Paraglaciecola psychrophila 170: one gene and its partner. Each later gene encodes a partner of the first gene's protein in a complex. Links are inferred from orthologs where the notes say so. Each region holds a gene or a part of one and is shown on either strand. Other genes may lie near its edges. The genes, in order: groL and metK.

Evidence for each region.
Region 2: the proteins of groL (region 1) and metK are in contact, whole or in part, in a cryo-EM structure (PDB 8P4O), measured with the Escherichia coli proteins. The link is inferred for Paraglaciecola psychrophila 170 from one-to-one orthologs.

Annotation. Positions count from the first base shown.
Region 1 is NC_020514.1:4,804,084-4,813,159, forward strand. Bases 147-3,104 are described here. They hold groL (chaperonin GroEL), read left to right. Parts: upstream 147-785; coding sequence 786-2,423; downstream 2,424-3,104. Other genes in these bases: C427_RS21085 (co-chaperone GroES), read left to right, coding at 457-747; C427_RS21095 (hypothetical protein), read left to right, coding at 3,040-3,104. In the rest of the region: C427_RS21080 (MipA/OmpV family protein), read right to left, coding at 1-110; more of C427_RS21095, read left to right, coding at 3,105-3,684; C427_RS21100 (IS1634 family transposase), read right to left, coding at 3,928-5,529; C427_RS21110 (Ig-like domain-containing protein), read left to right, coding at 6,440-9,076.
Region 2 is NC_020514.1:1,411,537-1,420,441, forward strand. What follows is about bases 1,323-4,109. They hold metK (methionine adenosyltransferase), read right to left. Parts: upstream 3,396-4,109; coding sequence 2,250-3,395; downstream 1,323-2,249. Other genes in these bases: tkt (transketolase), read left to right, coding at 3,664-4,109. Also shown: C427_RS06110 (LysR family transcriptional regulator), read left to right, coding at 1-675; C427_RS06115 (hypothetical protein), read right to left, coding at 700-1,008; more of tkt, read left to right, coding at 4,110-5,661; epd (erythrose-4-phosphate dehydrogenase), read left to right, coding at 5,771-6,781; C427_RS06145 (phosphoglycerate kinase), read left to right, coding at 6,826-7,989; C427_RS06150 (fructose bisphosphate aldolase), read left to right, coding at 8,084-8,905. UniProt on the Escherichia coli protein: Catalyzes the formation of S-adenosylmethionine (AdoMet) from methionine and ATP.

The DNA of each region.
Region 1 (9,076 bases):
AATACACCCACCTCCCACACAGGTCGCATATCATCTTCTAAGGCAATCTCCTCCTGAGCTTTGATGTGAGTACTCGTCACAATTAACACCAATAACGCCCAATATTTCATAAAGTAAAGCCTATTGTTTTTTGCAACCAAAATGAAACCTCCCATAGGCAACAATTATAGATTCAAAACCTAATACTCTGTGACAGCAACAAAAGATCCACTTTTACAGCATTGTAAAAGTGAATCACTTACCCTATGTCAAAATGTATGGAGTGAAACATCGTATTTATTTTACTTTTTTAATTAAAAAGCCTTGAGATCACTCCTGCTAACCCCATCTATGAACGCAGAACTAAGTTCTATCAGAAAAGAATTCTAAGCAGACGATGCGTCTTCTGCTTAATCACCGCCTTTATGTCAAAGGCACATAGCATTATTAACATTGGAATTTTCAGGAGATTTGAAAATGGCAATTCGTCCTTTAAACGATCGCGTTATCGTTAAGCGTCACGAACAAGAAAGTAAATCTGCAGGTGGCATTGTATTAACAGGCTCTGCAGCAGAAAAGTCGACTCGCGGCGAAGTTATCGCTGTAGGAAATGGTCGTGTACTAGATAATGGCGATGTTAAAGCAGTCGACGTTAAAATAGGTGACATCGTTATTTTCAACGATGGTTATGGGGTTAAAACTGAAAAGTTAGACGGCGAAGAAGTGCTTATCCTTAGTGAAAGCGACATCTTAGCAGTAGTCGAATAAACCCAATCCATTAACAGCATTTTTGAGGAATTATTATCATGGCAGCTAAAGAAGTTCGTTTTTCTGATGACGCTCGAGTAAAAATGTTAGCCGGTGTCAACATCCTTGCTAACGCAGTAAAAGTAACTTTAGGTCCTAAAGGTCGTCACGTGGTTTTAGAAAAATCATTTGGTGCACCTACCATCACTAAAGATGGTGTATCTGTAGCCAAAGAAATCGAATTGGAAGACAGATTCGAAAATATGGGTGCACAGATGGTTAAAGAAGTAGCGTCTAAAGCAAATGACGAAGCCGGTGACGGTACTACTACTGCAACTGTATTGGCTCAAGCTATTGTGACCGAAGGTTTGAAAGCAGTTGCTGCCGGTATGAACCCAATGGATCTTAAACGCGGCATCGACAAAGCTATTGTTGTTGCAGTAAAAGAATTACAAGCCTTATCTGTACCTTGTGCTGATAGCAAAGCTATCGCCCAAGTAGGTACTATCTCTGCAAACTCTGACGTTGAAGTCGGCGACCTTATCGCTGAAGCAATGGATAAAGTAGGCAAAGAAGGCGTAATTACAGTTGAAGAAGGCCAGTCTCTACAAAACGAATTAGACGTTGTAGAAGGTATGCAATTCGACCGTGGTTATTTGTCTCCTTACTTCATGAACAACCAAGAAAACGGGACAGTTGAACTAGACAACCCATACATGCTTTTGGTTGATAAAAAAATTACCAACATACGTGAATTACTACCTACATTAGAAGCGGTTGCAAAGGCATCTAAGCCTTTGTTGATTATTGCTGAAGATGTTGAAGGAGAAGCACTAGCTACCTTAGTAGTAAACAACATGCGCGGTATCGTTAAAGTAGCAGCGGTTAAAGCACCTGGTTTTGGTGACCGTCGTAAAGCTATGTTGCAAGACATTGCAACACTTACTGGTGGTACAGTGATTTCTGAAGAAATCGGCTTAGAACTTGAAAAAGTAACACTAGAAGATCTTGGTACAGCTAAACGTGTTGTGATCAACAAAGACAACACCACTATTGTAGATGGTGCTGGCGAAGAGGAGATGATTAAAGGTCGTGTTGCGCAAATTCGTGCACAGATTGAAGAATCTACTTCTGACTACGACAAAGAAAAACTTCAAGAGCGTCTAGCTAAATTAGCTGGCGGTGTTGCAGTTATCAAGGTTGGCGCAGCCACTGAAGTCGAAATGAAAGAGAAAAAAGACCGTGTTGAAGATGCACTTCATGCAACACGTGCTGCAGTAGAAGAAGGTGTTGTACCTGGCGGTGGTGTTGCTCTAGTTCGTGCGGCCTCTAAAATGGTTGACTTAAAAGGCGACAACGAAGACCAAACTCACGGTATTACACTAGCACTTCGTGCAATGGAAGCGCCATTACGTCAAATCGCTTCTAATGCTGGCGCAGAAGCTTCTGTTGTGACTAACGCAGTGAAGAATGGCGAAGGCAACTTCGGTTATAACGCTGCCAACGACACATACGGCGATATGATAGAGATGGGTATTCTAGATCCTACTAAAGTGGTTCGTTCTGCATTGCAGTTCGCCGCATCAATCGCAAGTTTGATGATCACCACAGAATGTATGATTGCCGAAGCTCCAAAAACTGATGCACCTGGCATGCCTGACATGGGCGGAATGGGTGGCATGGGCGGTATGATGTAATTAAGCTTCCCCACGCTAGTTGTTGATTTAAAAAGGTTTATTTTAACCTTGTAGAGTCAATTGTGGAGACATTAAGGGTGCCATTCGTGGCGCCCTTTTTTACATCTATAACTGACACACAGCTCTTTACGCTCCCTATTCTCACCTATTCACATAAGTCTCTTTTATTCCCTTACAGATGCCATAGGGGGGCATGCTGGGGTACTAGATATCTATGACGATTGCGTCGTTACCTTACTTCTACGATTATCGTAGTCTTGAAATATTCAGTTTTAAGAATCATTCTCATTTAGACCTTTACCACCAGTGCTCCTATTTAAACCAAAGACCTAAGCCAAAGACTTCCAGCAAGGGGATAAGCCTAAAGGCATTACGTATGAACGCATCATGGGACAATACAAACTAGAACTAGCTATCAAAGCTTCCCCATACAGGTGTGTCATTTGTACCATGTCCTTGATGACGATAGCTTCGTGGTTCACTGAATTGGAAGATTGGCTCGTTACCTTATGATTTAGATATAATTCTTTAGCCGTTTATACGTTGTTCAGTCCTAGCTCACACGGTAGGATATGTCACAGGAGAATATAATAAGCTGTTATAAGCAAGGAGTGGCATGTACATCATCGAATTAAACTATCCGGGCACGCGGCTTCAATTCGAAGACCAAAGTTTAAAGCATGAAATTGAAGGCATGCTAAGTAACTTACAGCGTATTGTAACGGAGGCTGCAATTTCCTTATCGATGTATGAGGCATCAAATTCCACACAACGAAATCATCGTCAAGAAATGGAGCAAGAGAATGAGTTGAGACAAGAAATTGATCTTCATGTTCGCAACGATGCCGAGGATGATTATTACCAAGATTTCGATAAATACAGATTAATCACTGAGAAAAAGCTAAGGGCAAGTAAGGCTGAACTTGGCATCATACCAAGATCATATTTGCATCAAATCCCATTTATTCATGCGCACACATTTGTCTATTCTGTTGATTCATTTGCTAAATTTTTAGAAGAACTAGTGGAGTACAAATGTATACCTAAATCTACCCAAGATTGCCTTAATGAGTTTAATAGGTTATTTCCGTCAGTGAGAAAAATTCGAAACTCAGCATTGCACATCGAAGATCGCTCTCGTGGTTATGGGCTATGGAAGGATAAAAAGAAAGGTAAAAAAATGGATACTTCAGGGTTTTTAGGACTCAGTAATTTGGAAGGCAACCAATTGTGTTACACGATTGATGATGGCACTTATTAAAGGGTCGAAATTAGCGTTAACGTATTGAATATTCTGGTTCAGATCATGAACCATTTGCTAGCAAGTTTTCAATGGGAAGGTCCCCCTAGAGTTGAGCCTCATTATTAATGTGTTCCGTTTTGACCATGCTAATTAGGTACATAAGAATAGGTACAATAATCGTTCCTTTTTAAGTTGATTTTAACCTTTAGCTACAGTGGGATGTAGACGTCTAAGACTTATATCCGATCTTCCGCACCCACTTTAAGAATAAATTCTCCGGTATACATCACCAAGGCAATTAATGATGATGTGTTGTCGTTCTTTTAAGTTCATCACCAGCGGAATGTGTTCAGCTTGATACAGAACCGTAATATTTTCGAAGCATTGGAAAACCCATCGAGCAGTGGGTGTTTGGCTTGGCTTTTTTTTCTGGTCGGGGAAGTAACACGCCTTGTCTTTGAGTGTTTTGCGGATTTGATGCTCTAGACTGGCGTACACCATTAAACAGCTGGTCATGACCATCAGTAAGGCTTCAATACGCTCTGGCTTCTTGAGGTAAATGGCACTGGTTAGGAAGTCGGGACTTTTTAAGAAACGAAAGCCTTTTTCAACATTTTGCTGGGCTTTGTAGCTGCTGAGTAAACTGGCCATATCCAAATCATCACTGACATCATTGGTGGCAATAATGAACAGTCCGAGTTGGTGTAAAGCGGTTTGGCGTGATATCAGAGGTGTGCATAATTCGCCCGTGATTTGATATTCAATGCGCGTGGGTAATTCGCCTCGTTTAGGTCGTCCTGCGTTTGCATATACCGTCACTTCAATTGCTCGGGCATTGACATCACACACGGTTTGTTTACTTCGCCATTTTACAATGGCACTTTGTGCATCTTGGATGCAGGCAAAGCGTTGTTGGCTTAACTGTTTGAAGCTTTTTCGCGCTTGCTCGCCGGCTTTTAACATGCGCTTGTTTAAGTTGTGTTGCTCACGCTTGTAAGCCTGCTCACTGCGAATGAGTAACCATGTTTGTTTAACACCGCCATATTCGCTGTCATAACTGACGCCTTCATAGCCTTGGGAAATAGGGGTAAACAGTAAAATTGGGGCTTGTGTAACCAGTGCCTTCGCTTCTTTCAGTGTTTGCGGCACCCGCGTGATAAATAATTGACCTCGGGCGTCTAATTCCTCAATCGTTTCTTTGACATAAAGCGCGGCATCGGCCACTAAATAGCGGCTGGCTTGAGCCGCTTTTAAACTACCGATATGCGCCTTCACAATCTGTTTAAAGCCTTCCATATCATTGTTGTTGCCACTGGCGGGCTTCATGTACACCGGAATACCCGACTGGTTTTCGCAAATGAGATTTAATATCACCTGATTGAGCTCAGGGCGATGGTCACGTGAATAGCCTTGGGCAATGCGAATGTGTCCAAACTCACCCTCTGGTGTGGCTTGGCCATCATAATGGAAACTAGTGGAGTCGAGATGCACCGCTTGGCAATCTAACCCTAGATGATTGACCACCCGCTCGCCTATGCCTTGGTAAAGAGAGGATACGCCCTTGTCGTAAAGTGCATCCAAACATCGCCCAAGCGCATCGTCATTAATATCATCGGCAGATATTCCTTCCCCGAGCAAACGGTCAAGCGGTTTGCTTTCAAAATATTCACTGTACATATGCAAAGTGCGACCGGTAAAACCTAAACCATTGAGTAGCATCGCCACGAATAATTGTCCAAAGCTGACTTTACGCTCATTAGAGCCACCTAATGCATCATCAATATATTGTGCAAGTTGAATATCTTTACAAAATCCAGCGACAAGGCCGAGGTGATCGAGGGATTTGGAGGAGGGGTAAGTCATTATTTATAGCTCTCAAAAGAGAGTAATAGGTCAAAACTGGGGATCGGCGTCAAGGTATTTTTAACAAACCCACATCAAGTGGTTAATTAATGACCAAATTTAGGTGCGGAATGACAGCAAGATCATTATAGATTGTACTTTTGGAGCAAGTCGTGATCAGATCAAGGCATAACATTAGCCTTGGTATAAAAATGAATACTACTTTTCTGAAACACTTTATTTCAATTACAGATCCTCGCATTGAACGCTGTAAAAATAATAACCTGCTCTATATTCTTCTGCTAACCATTAGTGTTGTGCTATCTGGCGCAGGAAGATATTGAAGACTTTGGGCACCTAAAACTTGATTGGCTAGAGAATATAGCGTTTTAAAAGCAGATATACTAATAGTGACACCATAGCGCGTGTTATATGTCGGTTAAAAGCGTATGAAATGGAGTGTGCATTTCAATATTGGATATCTCACTTATCAAAACTACCGGGTACGTGATGTTATTCATTGAAAGACGGCTCGACGTTCAGTGTAATAATAAGAATATTCAAAATGAAGCAGCCTTAATCCCTCTTCAGCTGACAATGGAATTGTGTCCAATGAAAAATGTCGACAAAAGCTTTTATCGCATCAACCAACTAGGCCAGCTTGGCCAGCTTGGCGTGATTAACAAGCATTTATATTGAAGTAACGTATGTTCAGTATGAGTGACTTAATGAGTTGTTAAAAAAAGAAATACTTGTATGGGTTAATCTGGGAACTGAGCTTATCCATAGTGTCCATCTGAAAACAACAATAGAGAATGATTTCAATTTATATTATTACATTTTATTACATTTTTATAATATAATAATTTTGCGATTTTGAATTCAATAAGTTTCATGTTCGTTAAATAATTAACCTAAGGAAGTCCAGTCCATGCCCATCAAAAAGAGTCTAATAAAAAGTATTTTATCGATAGCCCCTTTTATCCTGATTTCATTGATGTCGCAAGCAGCCTTGGCTGAATCTACAGTAACCAATAACTCTGACCCAAACGAATTAAGAGATGCACTTGCTGCTAATTTTACCGGAGTTCATACACTTGGTGCGGCTACCGCAGTTGGAGAAGTAGGTCAATTAGGAACTTTTGATAATCTTGATTTCGGACAAGTTGATAATAAAGATTCTATTTTTACTAACACTGGTATTATGCTAAGTACAGGCACACTTATAGCTGATGGTGTGAGCTCTACTCTAGCAGAAACCGATGTCGCTCAAGCGCTTACTGACCATCCCAGCTTTAATACATACGCTACTAATGACGCTGCTTCTTTGACTTTTACTTTTGAAGCTGAGCCTGATATTAAGTCCGTCGTTATGGAAGTTATGTACGCTACCAATGAAAGCATAGGTAATACAAGCTATTTAGATGCCGCGGTCATTATGGTTGACGGGGTTAATATAGCTACTTTTCCAAATGGTCTGTTACTGTCTAATTTTAACGCAGATTTTTTATTTGCTTCATCAACTACCGTAACCGGTTTTAGTAACGTATCGAATATACTTATAATTTCTGGTGCACTTGATCTTAACTTAACTACCCACACAATTAAAATTGCGATTGCAAATAATAATGATGGTGGTGTTGAATCAGCTATTCTTCTTGGGGCAATTAAAGGTTCAACATTAAGTGGGAGTGGTATAATTGAACCTGTAATAAATGAAGCACCGGTAATATCAGGTACACCAGCAACCACGGTAGCAGAGGGTGCAGTATATAGCTTCACGCCGAGTGTAACGGATGCAGATACAAGTGATACCACGACCTTTAGTATCAGCAATAAACCGAGTTGGGCCGCTTTTAGCGCCACCACCGGGGCATTAACCGGCACGCCGGATAATAATGACGTGGGTGTGACGTCGGGGATTGTTATCACGGTCAACGATAGTGCCGGCGGCGCCGCGAGCTTAAGCGCCTTTAGTGTGACGGTGTCAAATACCAATGACGCACCGGTTATCACGGGTACGCCAGCGACGACCATTGATGAAGATGTGGCTTACAGCTTTACGCCGAGCGTTAGTGATGTGGATGCAGGTGACACCCAAACCTTTAGTATCACCAATAAACCGAGTTGGGCCGCTTTTAGCGCCACCACCGGGGCATTAACCGGCACGCCAAGTAAGAGTGATATTGGTACCACATCAGGTATTATTATTAGCGTAGCAGACAGTGGCAATGCATCGGCAAGCTTAACGGCCTTTAACCTCGAGGTATTTGTTATCAACCAAGCACCCGTTGCTGCGGATGTGAGTGAAACCTTAGCAGAAGATAGCGATACGTTTGTTACCTTAACGGCCACGGACAATGATGAAGGAGATGAATTAACCTTTATTATTGCAAGCGAACCTTCACATGGTAAGTTAACGGCTTCTTTAAATAATGCTGCAAAATGGCAATACACACCTGAAGCGGATTATCAGGGTGAAGACAGCTTTACCTTTACGGCGAATGATGGTGAAGCAGACTCAGCACCTGCTACAATATCGCTCACTATCACCTCTGTTAATGACGCCCCTATAGCAACCGATGATAATATTACACTTGCCTTTAATGAAACGGGGGTCTACGTCCTTGATGTGCTAAGTAATGATAGTGACATTGAAAGTGACGAATTAACCATCACTAACGCCTCTGCCAGTATTGGTAGTGTTAGTATTGATAATAATCAGTTGGTTTATCAAGCTCAGGCGGGTGTGCAAGGGGTTATCTCGCTAGATTATGTTATTAATGACGGACACCAAAACCAAGACAATGGCTCTGCAAAGGCACGTGTGACGTTATTTATTGATGGTGGCATTAACGCACAATTACCAACTATTACACTGCCTGAAGACGTAATCGTTAATGCAACGGCGTTATTTACTAAAGTGGATTTAGGGGTACCCACCGCTGTGGACAACGCAGGAAAAAGACTGCCTGTTTCCTTACTCGATGGCACCACGTTATTTAGACCGGGTAACAACGTAGCGTATTGGCAAGCAGAAGATAGCCAAGGCCTCAAAAGTGTGGCAAGTCAATCTGTCGTTGTGCACCCGCTTATTACGATGAGTAAAGATGAAACGACAGTGGAGGGGACTTCACATAATGTGGGTATTTTCCTAAACGGCACTTCACCTACTTACCCGCTCACTATAAGTTATAGCGTGAGCGGTTCATCTGATGCTAACGACCATAACCTTATTTCAGATGAGATTGTCATCGACTCTGGAGAGTTTGGCACTATTAGTTTTGATGTTTTAGCTGACGATATTACTGAGGACAATGAAACATTAACCATTACACTCGATGACACGCTTAACTTTGGTGCTAAATCTACTTATACCTTAACGATTACTGCACAAAATATTGCACCGCAAGTGACCTATCGTGTGACGCAAGACAATGAACAGCGTTTATTGATTGAAAACAATGCAGGTCAAGTGGTTATTCAAACAGAGGTTTTTGATAGTAATACGCTTGATACACACCAGTATCAATGGCTAGATAGCGAGAGTGACTTAGTCGATGTTGAC
Region 2 (8,905 bases), 3.4 Mb from region 1 along the record:
TATCAAACTATGCAACCCCCTGATTTTTTACAACAACGAGACAAGGTAACTATTTACGGAACTGAAATAGTAGAAGCTCTTTTGATGCCATCAGTGCTTAATATTATCGCTAGCGAAGCGCCTAATGTAAAAATCATTATGTTCAATACTAGTGGGCGATTACCTTTGAAGGAGTTAGAAAATGGGACATGTGATATTGCAATTGCAGGCTTCTTTGAAAATATTCCAACTAGCTTCTACCAAGAAAAAATAATGGAATATGAATTTGTTGTGTTAGCCAACAAGCAAAACGAACACATTGGATCAGAGCTCACTCTTGCTGCATTTCTTCAATGTAGGCATGTAATGGTTACTTTGACAGGAGCATTGAATGGGAGCATTGATACTGCTCTGGAGTCTTTAGGTGAAAAGCGAAGGGTGCTTGCTGGCTACTCGAGCTTTCTAGCCCCGCAGATTCTCTTAAGGAAACAGAAAAATATACTGTTTGTTTGTGCAAGGCCTTTGGCAGTATTAGCCGTTCAGAATAACAAAGACCTTATAATATATAATAGTCCTGCAGCATTACCTAAGATTGAATTAATCCAAGTATGGCATGAAAGAACTCATAACGACCAATTACGGAAGTTATTAAGGGAAAACTTAAAAAATATCGCATCGAAAGCCAGTTGGAAATAATTAAACGAATAGTGAGAAATATTCTTATTTATCTAGCATGTAATCTAAGTCTAGAAAACCTAGGTTAAATGATTGTAATATGTCATGAGTAGGATTTGTAAAGATATTATTAATAAGCACAAATAGATAAAACGTCATAATGTCGCCGTTGCTTACTAAAGTGATACGTTGGGCGTTGCGAAAACTATTGATCACCTTCGGGTCTAAGTTCTGGGTTTTTATGATCAAACAAGCATAATGTTGTCGCCGATTAAATCGCTGCTCCACTATCATTATATGGTCAGCTAAACCATAGAGCAAACGTGATAGCACACCATATTTTACCCCAATCAAGAACATAAACTCCCTTACTTCACGACGTGCTTGATGATTTTGTTACTGAAGATAACTCTGTTCGAGTTGAGGTTATATTGATAGATAATTTAGAACTTAAAATATGTGAATTTAAACGTGTGATTACCAAGAGCAAAGACCGTTCAGGTTATCATCCAGCCATCCTGTTAAAACTCACTATCTATGATTATCTCAATCGTATTTAATCTTCTCACCGCTTAGAAAAGAGTCATCGCAACGTTGAACTGATGTGGGTGTTGGGTCGATTAATGCCAGACTTTAAAACGATTGCTCATTTTAGAAAGGAAAATGTCAAAGGCATAGATGCTCTATGTCGTCAGTTTGTAGAGATGGGTTGTCAGATGATTATATTCTATGTTCCACTCTTCGCTATTGATGGAGGCAAGTTTAAGGCGGTCAATAACAAGGACAGTAATGTCAGTCGTAACAGTACTGTATTCGGGAAATACGCTGTTGAACATTTATTCGGTGACCTTAAATGTGGACGAGTGCGACGCTCTGCGTAATGACACGTAAACGTAATTTGTTAACCAAAATGAGTATCGATGTGCTGACATACAACTTGATAAGCGTGATATCGACAATAGGATTGACAGGATTGATATGGGCTATGCTGGGCCAGGGTAGTTATCCTTTTGAATGACGTATAAAGCATTAGAAACAGCCACAATTACCATCCAAAAGTCTATTCAAGCTCTAATCTTCAATCTCAAATAAATATTCAACACATCAACTCCCACGCTAATGATGTGAATGAAGCTACCTTAAATTGGTATTCAAAATAGATTTGTCAGAGCCTAAGTCCATCACTGCCTTTTAAGACTAGACTTTAGTGTCAGTAAAGTGTTTAAAGCTACCCTTCTGATGCGAACTAGTTTGGAATTTTAAAGTTTTAAAGTTTTAAAATTATGATGTTTAGAATTTTAGAGTCATAAGATAGGTGTTTAGTTACAATCTTTAATCTGAATAGCTCACTTTTTGATGGCATCACCTATGCCTGTGAATAACAATTTGCAGCGTTTAGTTGCGTTATCAGCAGGTTGACTGAAGAAAATAAAGTCGCCACACAGTGACGATTTTTTCAGTGTCAGGGGGCCGGTGTACTATGAGCTAGCTAGATGCCAACCATAGTTTGTGAAAATGCAACACCCCAAATTCATTACTTTAAAAATACTAAAATACAGCCCCATTTTGAGGCTATTTTGATCTGAGCTGACTCTCTAGATACTTGCTTTGAGGCGTTCAGCAACATCTGTTTTTTCCCAAGGAAATTCTTCTCTGCCAAAGTGTCCGTATGCTGCGGTGGCTTGATAGATGGGTCGCTCTAAGTCGAGCATTTTGAGTAGTCCGTAGGGTCTAAGTTCGAAGTTGTCACGAACCAACTTAACCAATAATGCATCTGAAACTTTTCCTGTGCCAAAGGTATCAATATTGATGGATGTTGGCTCTGCTACACCGATGGCGTAAGACAACTGGATTTCGCATCTGTCGGCTAATCCAGCTGCGACTATATTTTTTGCAACGTAACGTCCAGCATATGCCGCTGATCTATCCACTTTTGAAGGATCTTTGCCAGAAAATGCGCCACCGCCATGTCTTGCCATACCGCCGTAGGTATCAACAATTATTTTACGACCGGTCAAGCCACAGTCGCCCATGGGGCCGCCAATAACAAACCGACCTGTGGGGTTAATAAAATATTTGGTTTTGTTGCTAAGCCATTTTTCAGGTAATACTGGCTTAATAATTTCTTCCATCACGGCTTCACGAAGATCTGCGGTGCTGATGCTTTCATCATGTTGAGTTGACAACACCACCGCATCAATAGCCACGGGTTGATTATTTTCGTAGATAAAAGTGACTTGGCTTTTGGCATCAGGCCTCAACCAGTTTAAGGTACCGTTTTTACGTAACTCAGACTGACGTTTTACCAAGCGGTGAGAATAGGTAATCGGTGCAGGCATCAACACATCTGTTTCATTACTGGCATAACCAAACATTAAACCTTGGTCCCCTGCACCTTGCTCTTCTGGTGAGGTGCGGTCTACGCCTTGATTAATATCAGGTGATTGTTTACCAATGGCATTTAATACTGCGCATGAGTCTGCATCAAATCCCATATCTGAATGCACATATCCGATTTCTCTAACTGTTTTGCGGGTAATTTCTTCTATATCTACCCATGCCGAGGTTGTAACTTCGCCACCTACTAACACCATACCTGTTTTGACAAAGGTCTCACAGGCCACTCTTGCCTTAGGATCTTGGGTTAAAATGGCATCTAAAACTGCATCAGAAATTTGATCTGCAATTTTATCAGGGTGTCCTTCAGATACAGATTCAGAAGTAAATAAATGTGAGGTCATAAAAGCACCTTATGTCAGAGTCGTTGTACGAATTAATACGTATATTTTAACTATTCAAGTACAAAATACCAGTCTTTACTTCTAGACGTCCGAACGTCTATGAATTTTATTCTGCTAAGGTGTAAACAAAAGTCATATGAAAATACTCATTCATAGAGTATTTAAGATTGCAGTTACATGCTGGCTAATACAAAATGTATAGCTAACTAAGGTGTCTTTAGCGAACAGTTACGGATACCCATAATTATTGGATCAGTCAGGAGACCACATGTCGTCATCACGTCGAGAACTCGCCAACGCCATTCGCGCCCTTAGTATGGATGCCGTTCAACAAGCTAACTCCGGTCACCCAGGTGCACCCATGGGTATGGCTGACATCGCGCAAGTGTTGTGGGCAGATCATATGCAACATAATCCAAGCAACCCAGATTGGGCCAACAGAGATAGATTTGTATTATCTAATGGCCACGGTTCGATGTTGATTTATTCTCTTTTACATCTGACTGGTTATGCATTACCGATTGAAGAGTTAAGAAATTTCCGTCAATTGCATTCAAAAACGCCAGGTCACCCTGAATATGGTTACGCACCGGGTATTGAAACTACCACTGGACCTTTGGGACAAGGGTTAAGTAACGCAGTGGGCATGGCGATTGCTGAAAAAACCTTAGCCGCACAGTTTAATCAGCCAAATTTTGATGTAGTTGATCATTTCACCTACTGCTTCTTAGGTGATGGCTGTTTGATGGAAGGTATTTCTCACGAAGTATGTTCTTTAGCAGGTACATTAGGTTTAGGTAAGTTAGTCGCATTTTGGGATGACAACGGTATCTCAATTGATGGTCATGTTGAAGGTTGGTTTACTGATAACACTCCTGCTCGTTTTGAAGCCTATGGCTGGCATGTCATTGCCGACGTAGACGGACACGACTCTCAAGCTATTGCTGATGCGATTGCCGCTGCTAAAGCTGAAACGTCTAAGCCAACACTCATTTGCTGTAAAACTATTATAGGTTTTGGCTCACCGAATAAATCGGGCAGTCACGACTCTCACGGCGCACCTTTAGGTGTAGAAGAAATCAAAGCTGCGCGCGAATTCCTTAACTGGCCTTACGCCCCTTTCGAAATTCCTGAAGATATTTATGCCGGTTGGGATGCAAAAGCGTCGGGTGCTGCAAAAGAACAAGCTTGGAATGATAAATTTACTGGATACCAACAAGCACATCCAGCATTAGCTGCAGAGTTAACGCGACGTTTAGCCGGTGACCTACCCGCTGATTTTTCTGAAAAAGCGGATGCCTTCATTCAGCAATCACAAGACAAAGCTGAAAATGTAGCTAGCCGCAAGGCTTCACAAAATTCAATTGAGACCTTTGCTACATTGTTACCTGAAGTGTTAGGTGGTTCAGCTGATTTAGCTGGCTCAAACCTTACTATTTGGTCTGGCACCAAAGGCATTTCAGCCGATGATGCTAGCGGCAACTACATATATTATGGTGTGCGAGAGTTTGGTATGAGTGGCATCATGAATGGAATTGGGCTGCACGGTGGATTCCGTCCATTCGGCGCTACCTTCTTAATGTTTATGGAATATGCACGCAACGCAGTGCGTATGGCGTCATTGATGGGTATTCCAAATATCTTTGTGTATACCCATGATTCTATTGGTCAAGGTGAAGATGGACCTACTCATCAACCTATCGAGCAAATAGCTAACTTACGCCTTACTCCAAACTTAGCTACATGGCGTCCTTGTGATGGTGCAGAAACTGCGGTTGCATGGAAATCAGCGCTAGAACGTAAAGATGGCCCATCTGCATTAATCTTTAGTCGTCAAGGTTTGCCTGCGCAACCACGAAATGCTGAGCAACTTGCCAATGTTGCTAAAGGTGGTTATGTATTGAAAGAGTGTGCAGGTACCCCTGATGTTATCTTAATGGCTACTGGCTCTGAAGTAGGCATCACGGTTGAAGCCGGGGAGCAATTATCTGCTGCGGGTATGGCAGTGCGCGTTGTGTCTATGCCAAGTACCTCCGTTTTTGATAAACAAGACGCTGACTACCGCGAGTCGGTATTACCTAAAGTTGTGACTAAACGTGTTGCGGTCGAAGCGGCCCATGTCGATTTTTGGTATAAATATGTTGGATTGGGTGGCGCTGTTGTGGGCATGTCCACCTTCGGTGAATCTGCACCGGGTGCTGCATTGCTGAAGTACTTCGGTATCACCACAGAAGCAGTAGTGAAGGCCGCTAAAGGCTTAAACTAAAAACTTCTTTCATAACAAAGGCGCTTTTTAGCGCCTTTGTTATGAAGTATTGCTCATTAGAAAAAGTGTCAGATGGGATGGCTCATCTTGAATCAAATTAAAGAGTGTTATGTTACGAATTGCAATTAATGGTTTTGGTCGTATAGGCCGTAACGTTGTCAGAGCTTTATATGAAAGTGGCCGCAATAGTGACATTCAAATTGTGGCGATCAATGAGATAGCCGAGCCAAAAGGCATTGCACACTTGCTCAAGTACGACACGTCCCATGGGCGCTTTGGTTTTTCTGTCGATTTACAAGCAAAACGTTTGATTGTTGCAGGTGATGAAATTCTGCTGTTGCAGCATGAAAACATTGCTGATCTTCCTTGGGATCAGCTTGATATTGATTTGGTGCTCGAATGTTCTGGTGTACATAATGATAGAGCATCTGGCCAAGCGCATTTAGATCAAGGTGCTAAAAAGGTGTTGTTTTCGCAACCTTGCGGCTCAGATATGGATGCCACCGTCATTTATGGGATCAACGATCATCAATTAAAAGCTGACGACTTAATCGTATCCAGTGGCTCCTGCACTACCAATTGCATTGTGCCGGTGATCCAAGTGTTAGATAACGCTTTCAACGTGCTAAGCGGAACGATTACTACTATTCATTCCTCGATGCACGACCAACAAGTGATTGATGCATACCATACAGATTTGCGGCTTACTCGAGCAGCCAGTCAATCGATTATTCCTGTCGATACCAAGTTGGCGATAGGAATAGAGCGGATATTACCTAAATTTGCTGGTAAGTTTGAAGCTATAGCGGTGCGAGTACCCACTATCAATGTTACAGCTATGGATTTAAGTGTCACTTTAGAAAAACATGTGTGTATTGATGAAGTGAATCAAGCGTTAAAACAAGCCCGAGTAGGGCGCTTAGAGGGGATTTTAGACTACACTGAAGAACCTTTAGTGTCGGTTGATTTTAATCACGATCCTCATTCTTGTATAGTAGATGGTAGTCAAACACGTGTTAGTCACAAACAACTAGCTAAAACTTTAGTCTGGTGTGACAACGAATGGGGTTTTGCTAATAGAATGATTGATAATGCTATTGCCATGTTCAGCATCCAATAAAGCAAGTTAAGCAAAGTAACGAAGTATTATTTACAAGGTAAATTATGTCCATATTGAAGATGACCGAGCTTGATTTAGCCGGTAAAAGAGTATTAATTCGTCAAGATTTAAACGTGCCGGTAAAAGATGGCGTAGTGACCTCTGATGCGCGTATTCGAGCTTCACTACCGACTATCAAGGCTGCTTTAAAACAAGGTGCTAAAGTGATGATTATGTCGCATCTAGGTCGCCCTACAGAGGGTGAAACTGCAGCGGAACTTTCATTATTACCGGTAGTAAATTATCTAAAAGAAAAAACTGATCTGAACGTACGCCTATCGACAGACTATTTAGATGGTGTAGATGTTAAGGACGGTGAAGTAGTGGTCTTAGAAAACGTGCGATTTAATGTTGGCGAAAGTAAAGACGATGAAACCTTAGCTAAAAAATATGCGGCTTTGTGCGATATTTATGTAATGGATGCATTTGGCACTGCCCATCGAGCTCAGGCTTCTACTCACAGTGTTGGGGTATTTGCGCCAGTTGCATGTGGTGGCCCTTTACTTGTAGGTGAACTTGATGCTTTGGGTAAAGCACTACATAATCCAAAACGTCCATTGGTGGCAATAGTCGGCGGTTCAAAAGTATCAACAAAGTTAACGGTATTAGATGCCTTATCTAAAATTGCTGATCAGTTAATAGTCGGTGGTGGCATTTCAAATACCTTTATTGCTGCCCGAGGCTATAATGTAGGCCGCTCGTTACATGAGGCGAACTTAATCCCAGAAGCGAAGCGTTTAATGGACTCCTTAGATATCCCAGAAACGGTGGATGTGCGCGTCGGCAAACATTTTAATGAGTCAGAGCCTGCGGTGATAAAAGATGTCAGCGAAGTGCAAGATGACGAAGAAATCATGGACTATGGCCCACAAACAGCTGAAAACGTGGCTGCAATTTTAAAAGGTGCTAAAACTATTCTATGGAATGGTCCTTGTGGTGTTTTTGAATTTGATAATTTCGCTAAAGGTACTGAAGTGGTAGCGCGAGCTATTGCTGCTAGCGATGCGTTTTCAATAGCGGGTGGCGGTGATACGTTAGCGGCGATTGATAAATGGAATTTAAGTGACCAGATTTCATATATTTCTACTGGGGGTGGTGCTTTCCTTGAATTTGTTGAAGGTAAAGAGCTACCTGCTGTGGCAATGTTAGAAGCTAGAGCAGCTAAATAGCTAATCGGCACACGAGCTTTACATTATAATACCTTGAACTCTACGAGTCGTTAGACACATCGGCTTACAACACAATAAAAAAGGAGTGCTGCACATGGCAACACAAGCCCAACAAGATATGCTTGCAAAAATTAATAACCAAAATGGATTTATCGCTGCATTAGACCAAAGTGGCGGCAGTACACCTAAAGCTTTAGGTTTGTATGGTGTAGATGAGTCTGAGTATCAAGGTGATGCAGAAATGTTCGCTAAAGTTCATGAAATGCGCACTCGGATTATAACTTCAAGTGTGTTTAACGGCGAACGTGTATTAGGCGCAATTTTGTTTGAAGATACCTTAGATAGAGATATTTTAGGTCAAAGTACCTCTAGCTACTTATGGAACGTCAAACAAGTCGTACCTTTCTTGAAAGTAGACAAAGGCTTAGAAGCGGAAATTAATGGTACACAGTTGTTAAAAGCGATGCCTGACTTAGATAATTTATTAGCCAAGGCCAACGCACAAAATGTGTTTGGAACCAAAATGCGTTCTGTGGTTAAGCTGGCAAATTCACAAGGTGTTGAAGCGGTGATTGCACAGCAATTTGCAGTCGCTAAACAAATTTTAGCTGCTGGCCTTATGCCAATTATTGAGCCTGAAGTGGATATTCACAGCCCTGAAAAAGCGGCAGCTGAAGCCTTACTTAAAGCGTCAATCCTTAAACAGTTGGATGATTTAGCGGCCAATCAGCAAGTGATGTTAAAATTAACGTTGCCAGAGACTGCTAACCTCTACCAAGACTTAGTTAATCATCCTAAAGTGTTAAAGGTTGTAGCATTATCTGGCGGTTATTCAAGAGATGAAGCTAACAGCAGATTGACAGAAAATAATGGCATGATTGCTAGTTTCTCCCGTGCACTTTCCGAAGGTCTGAGT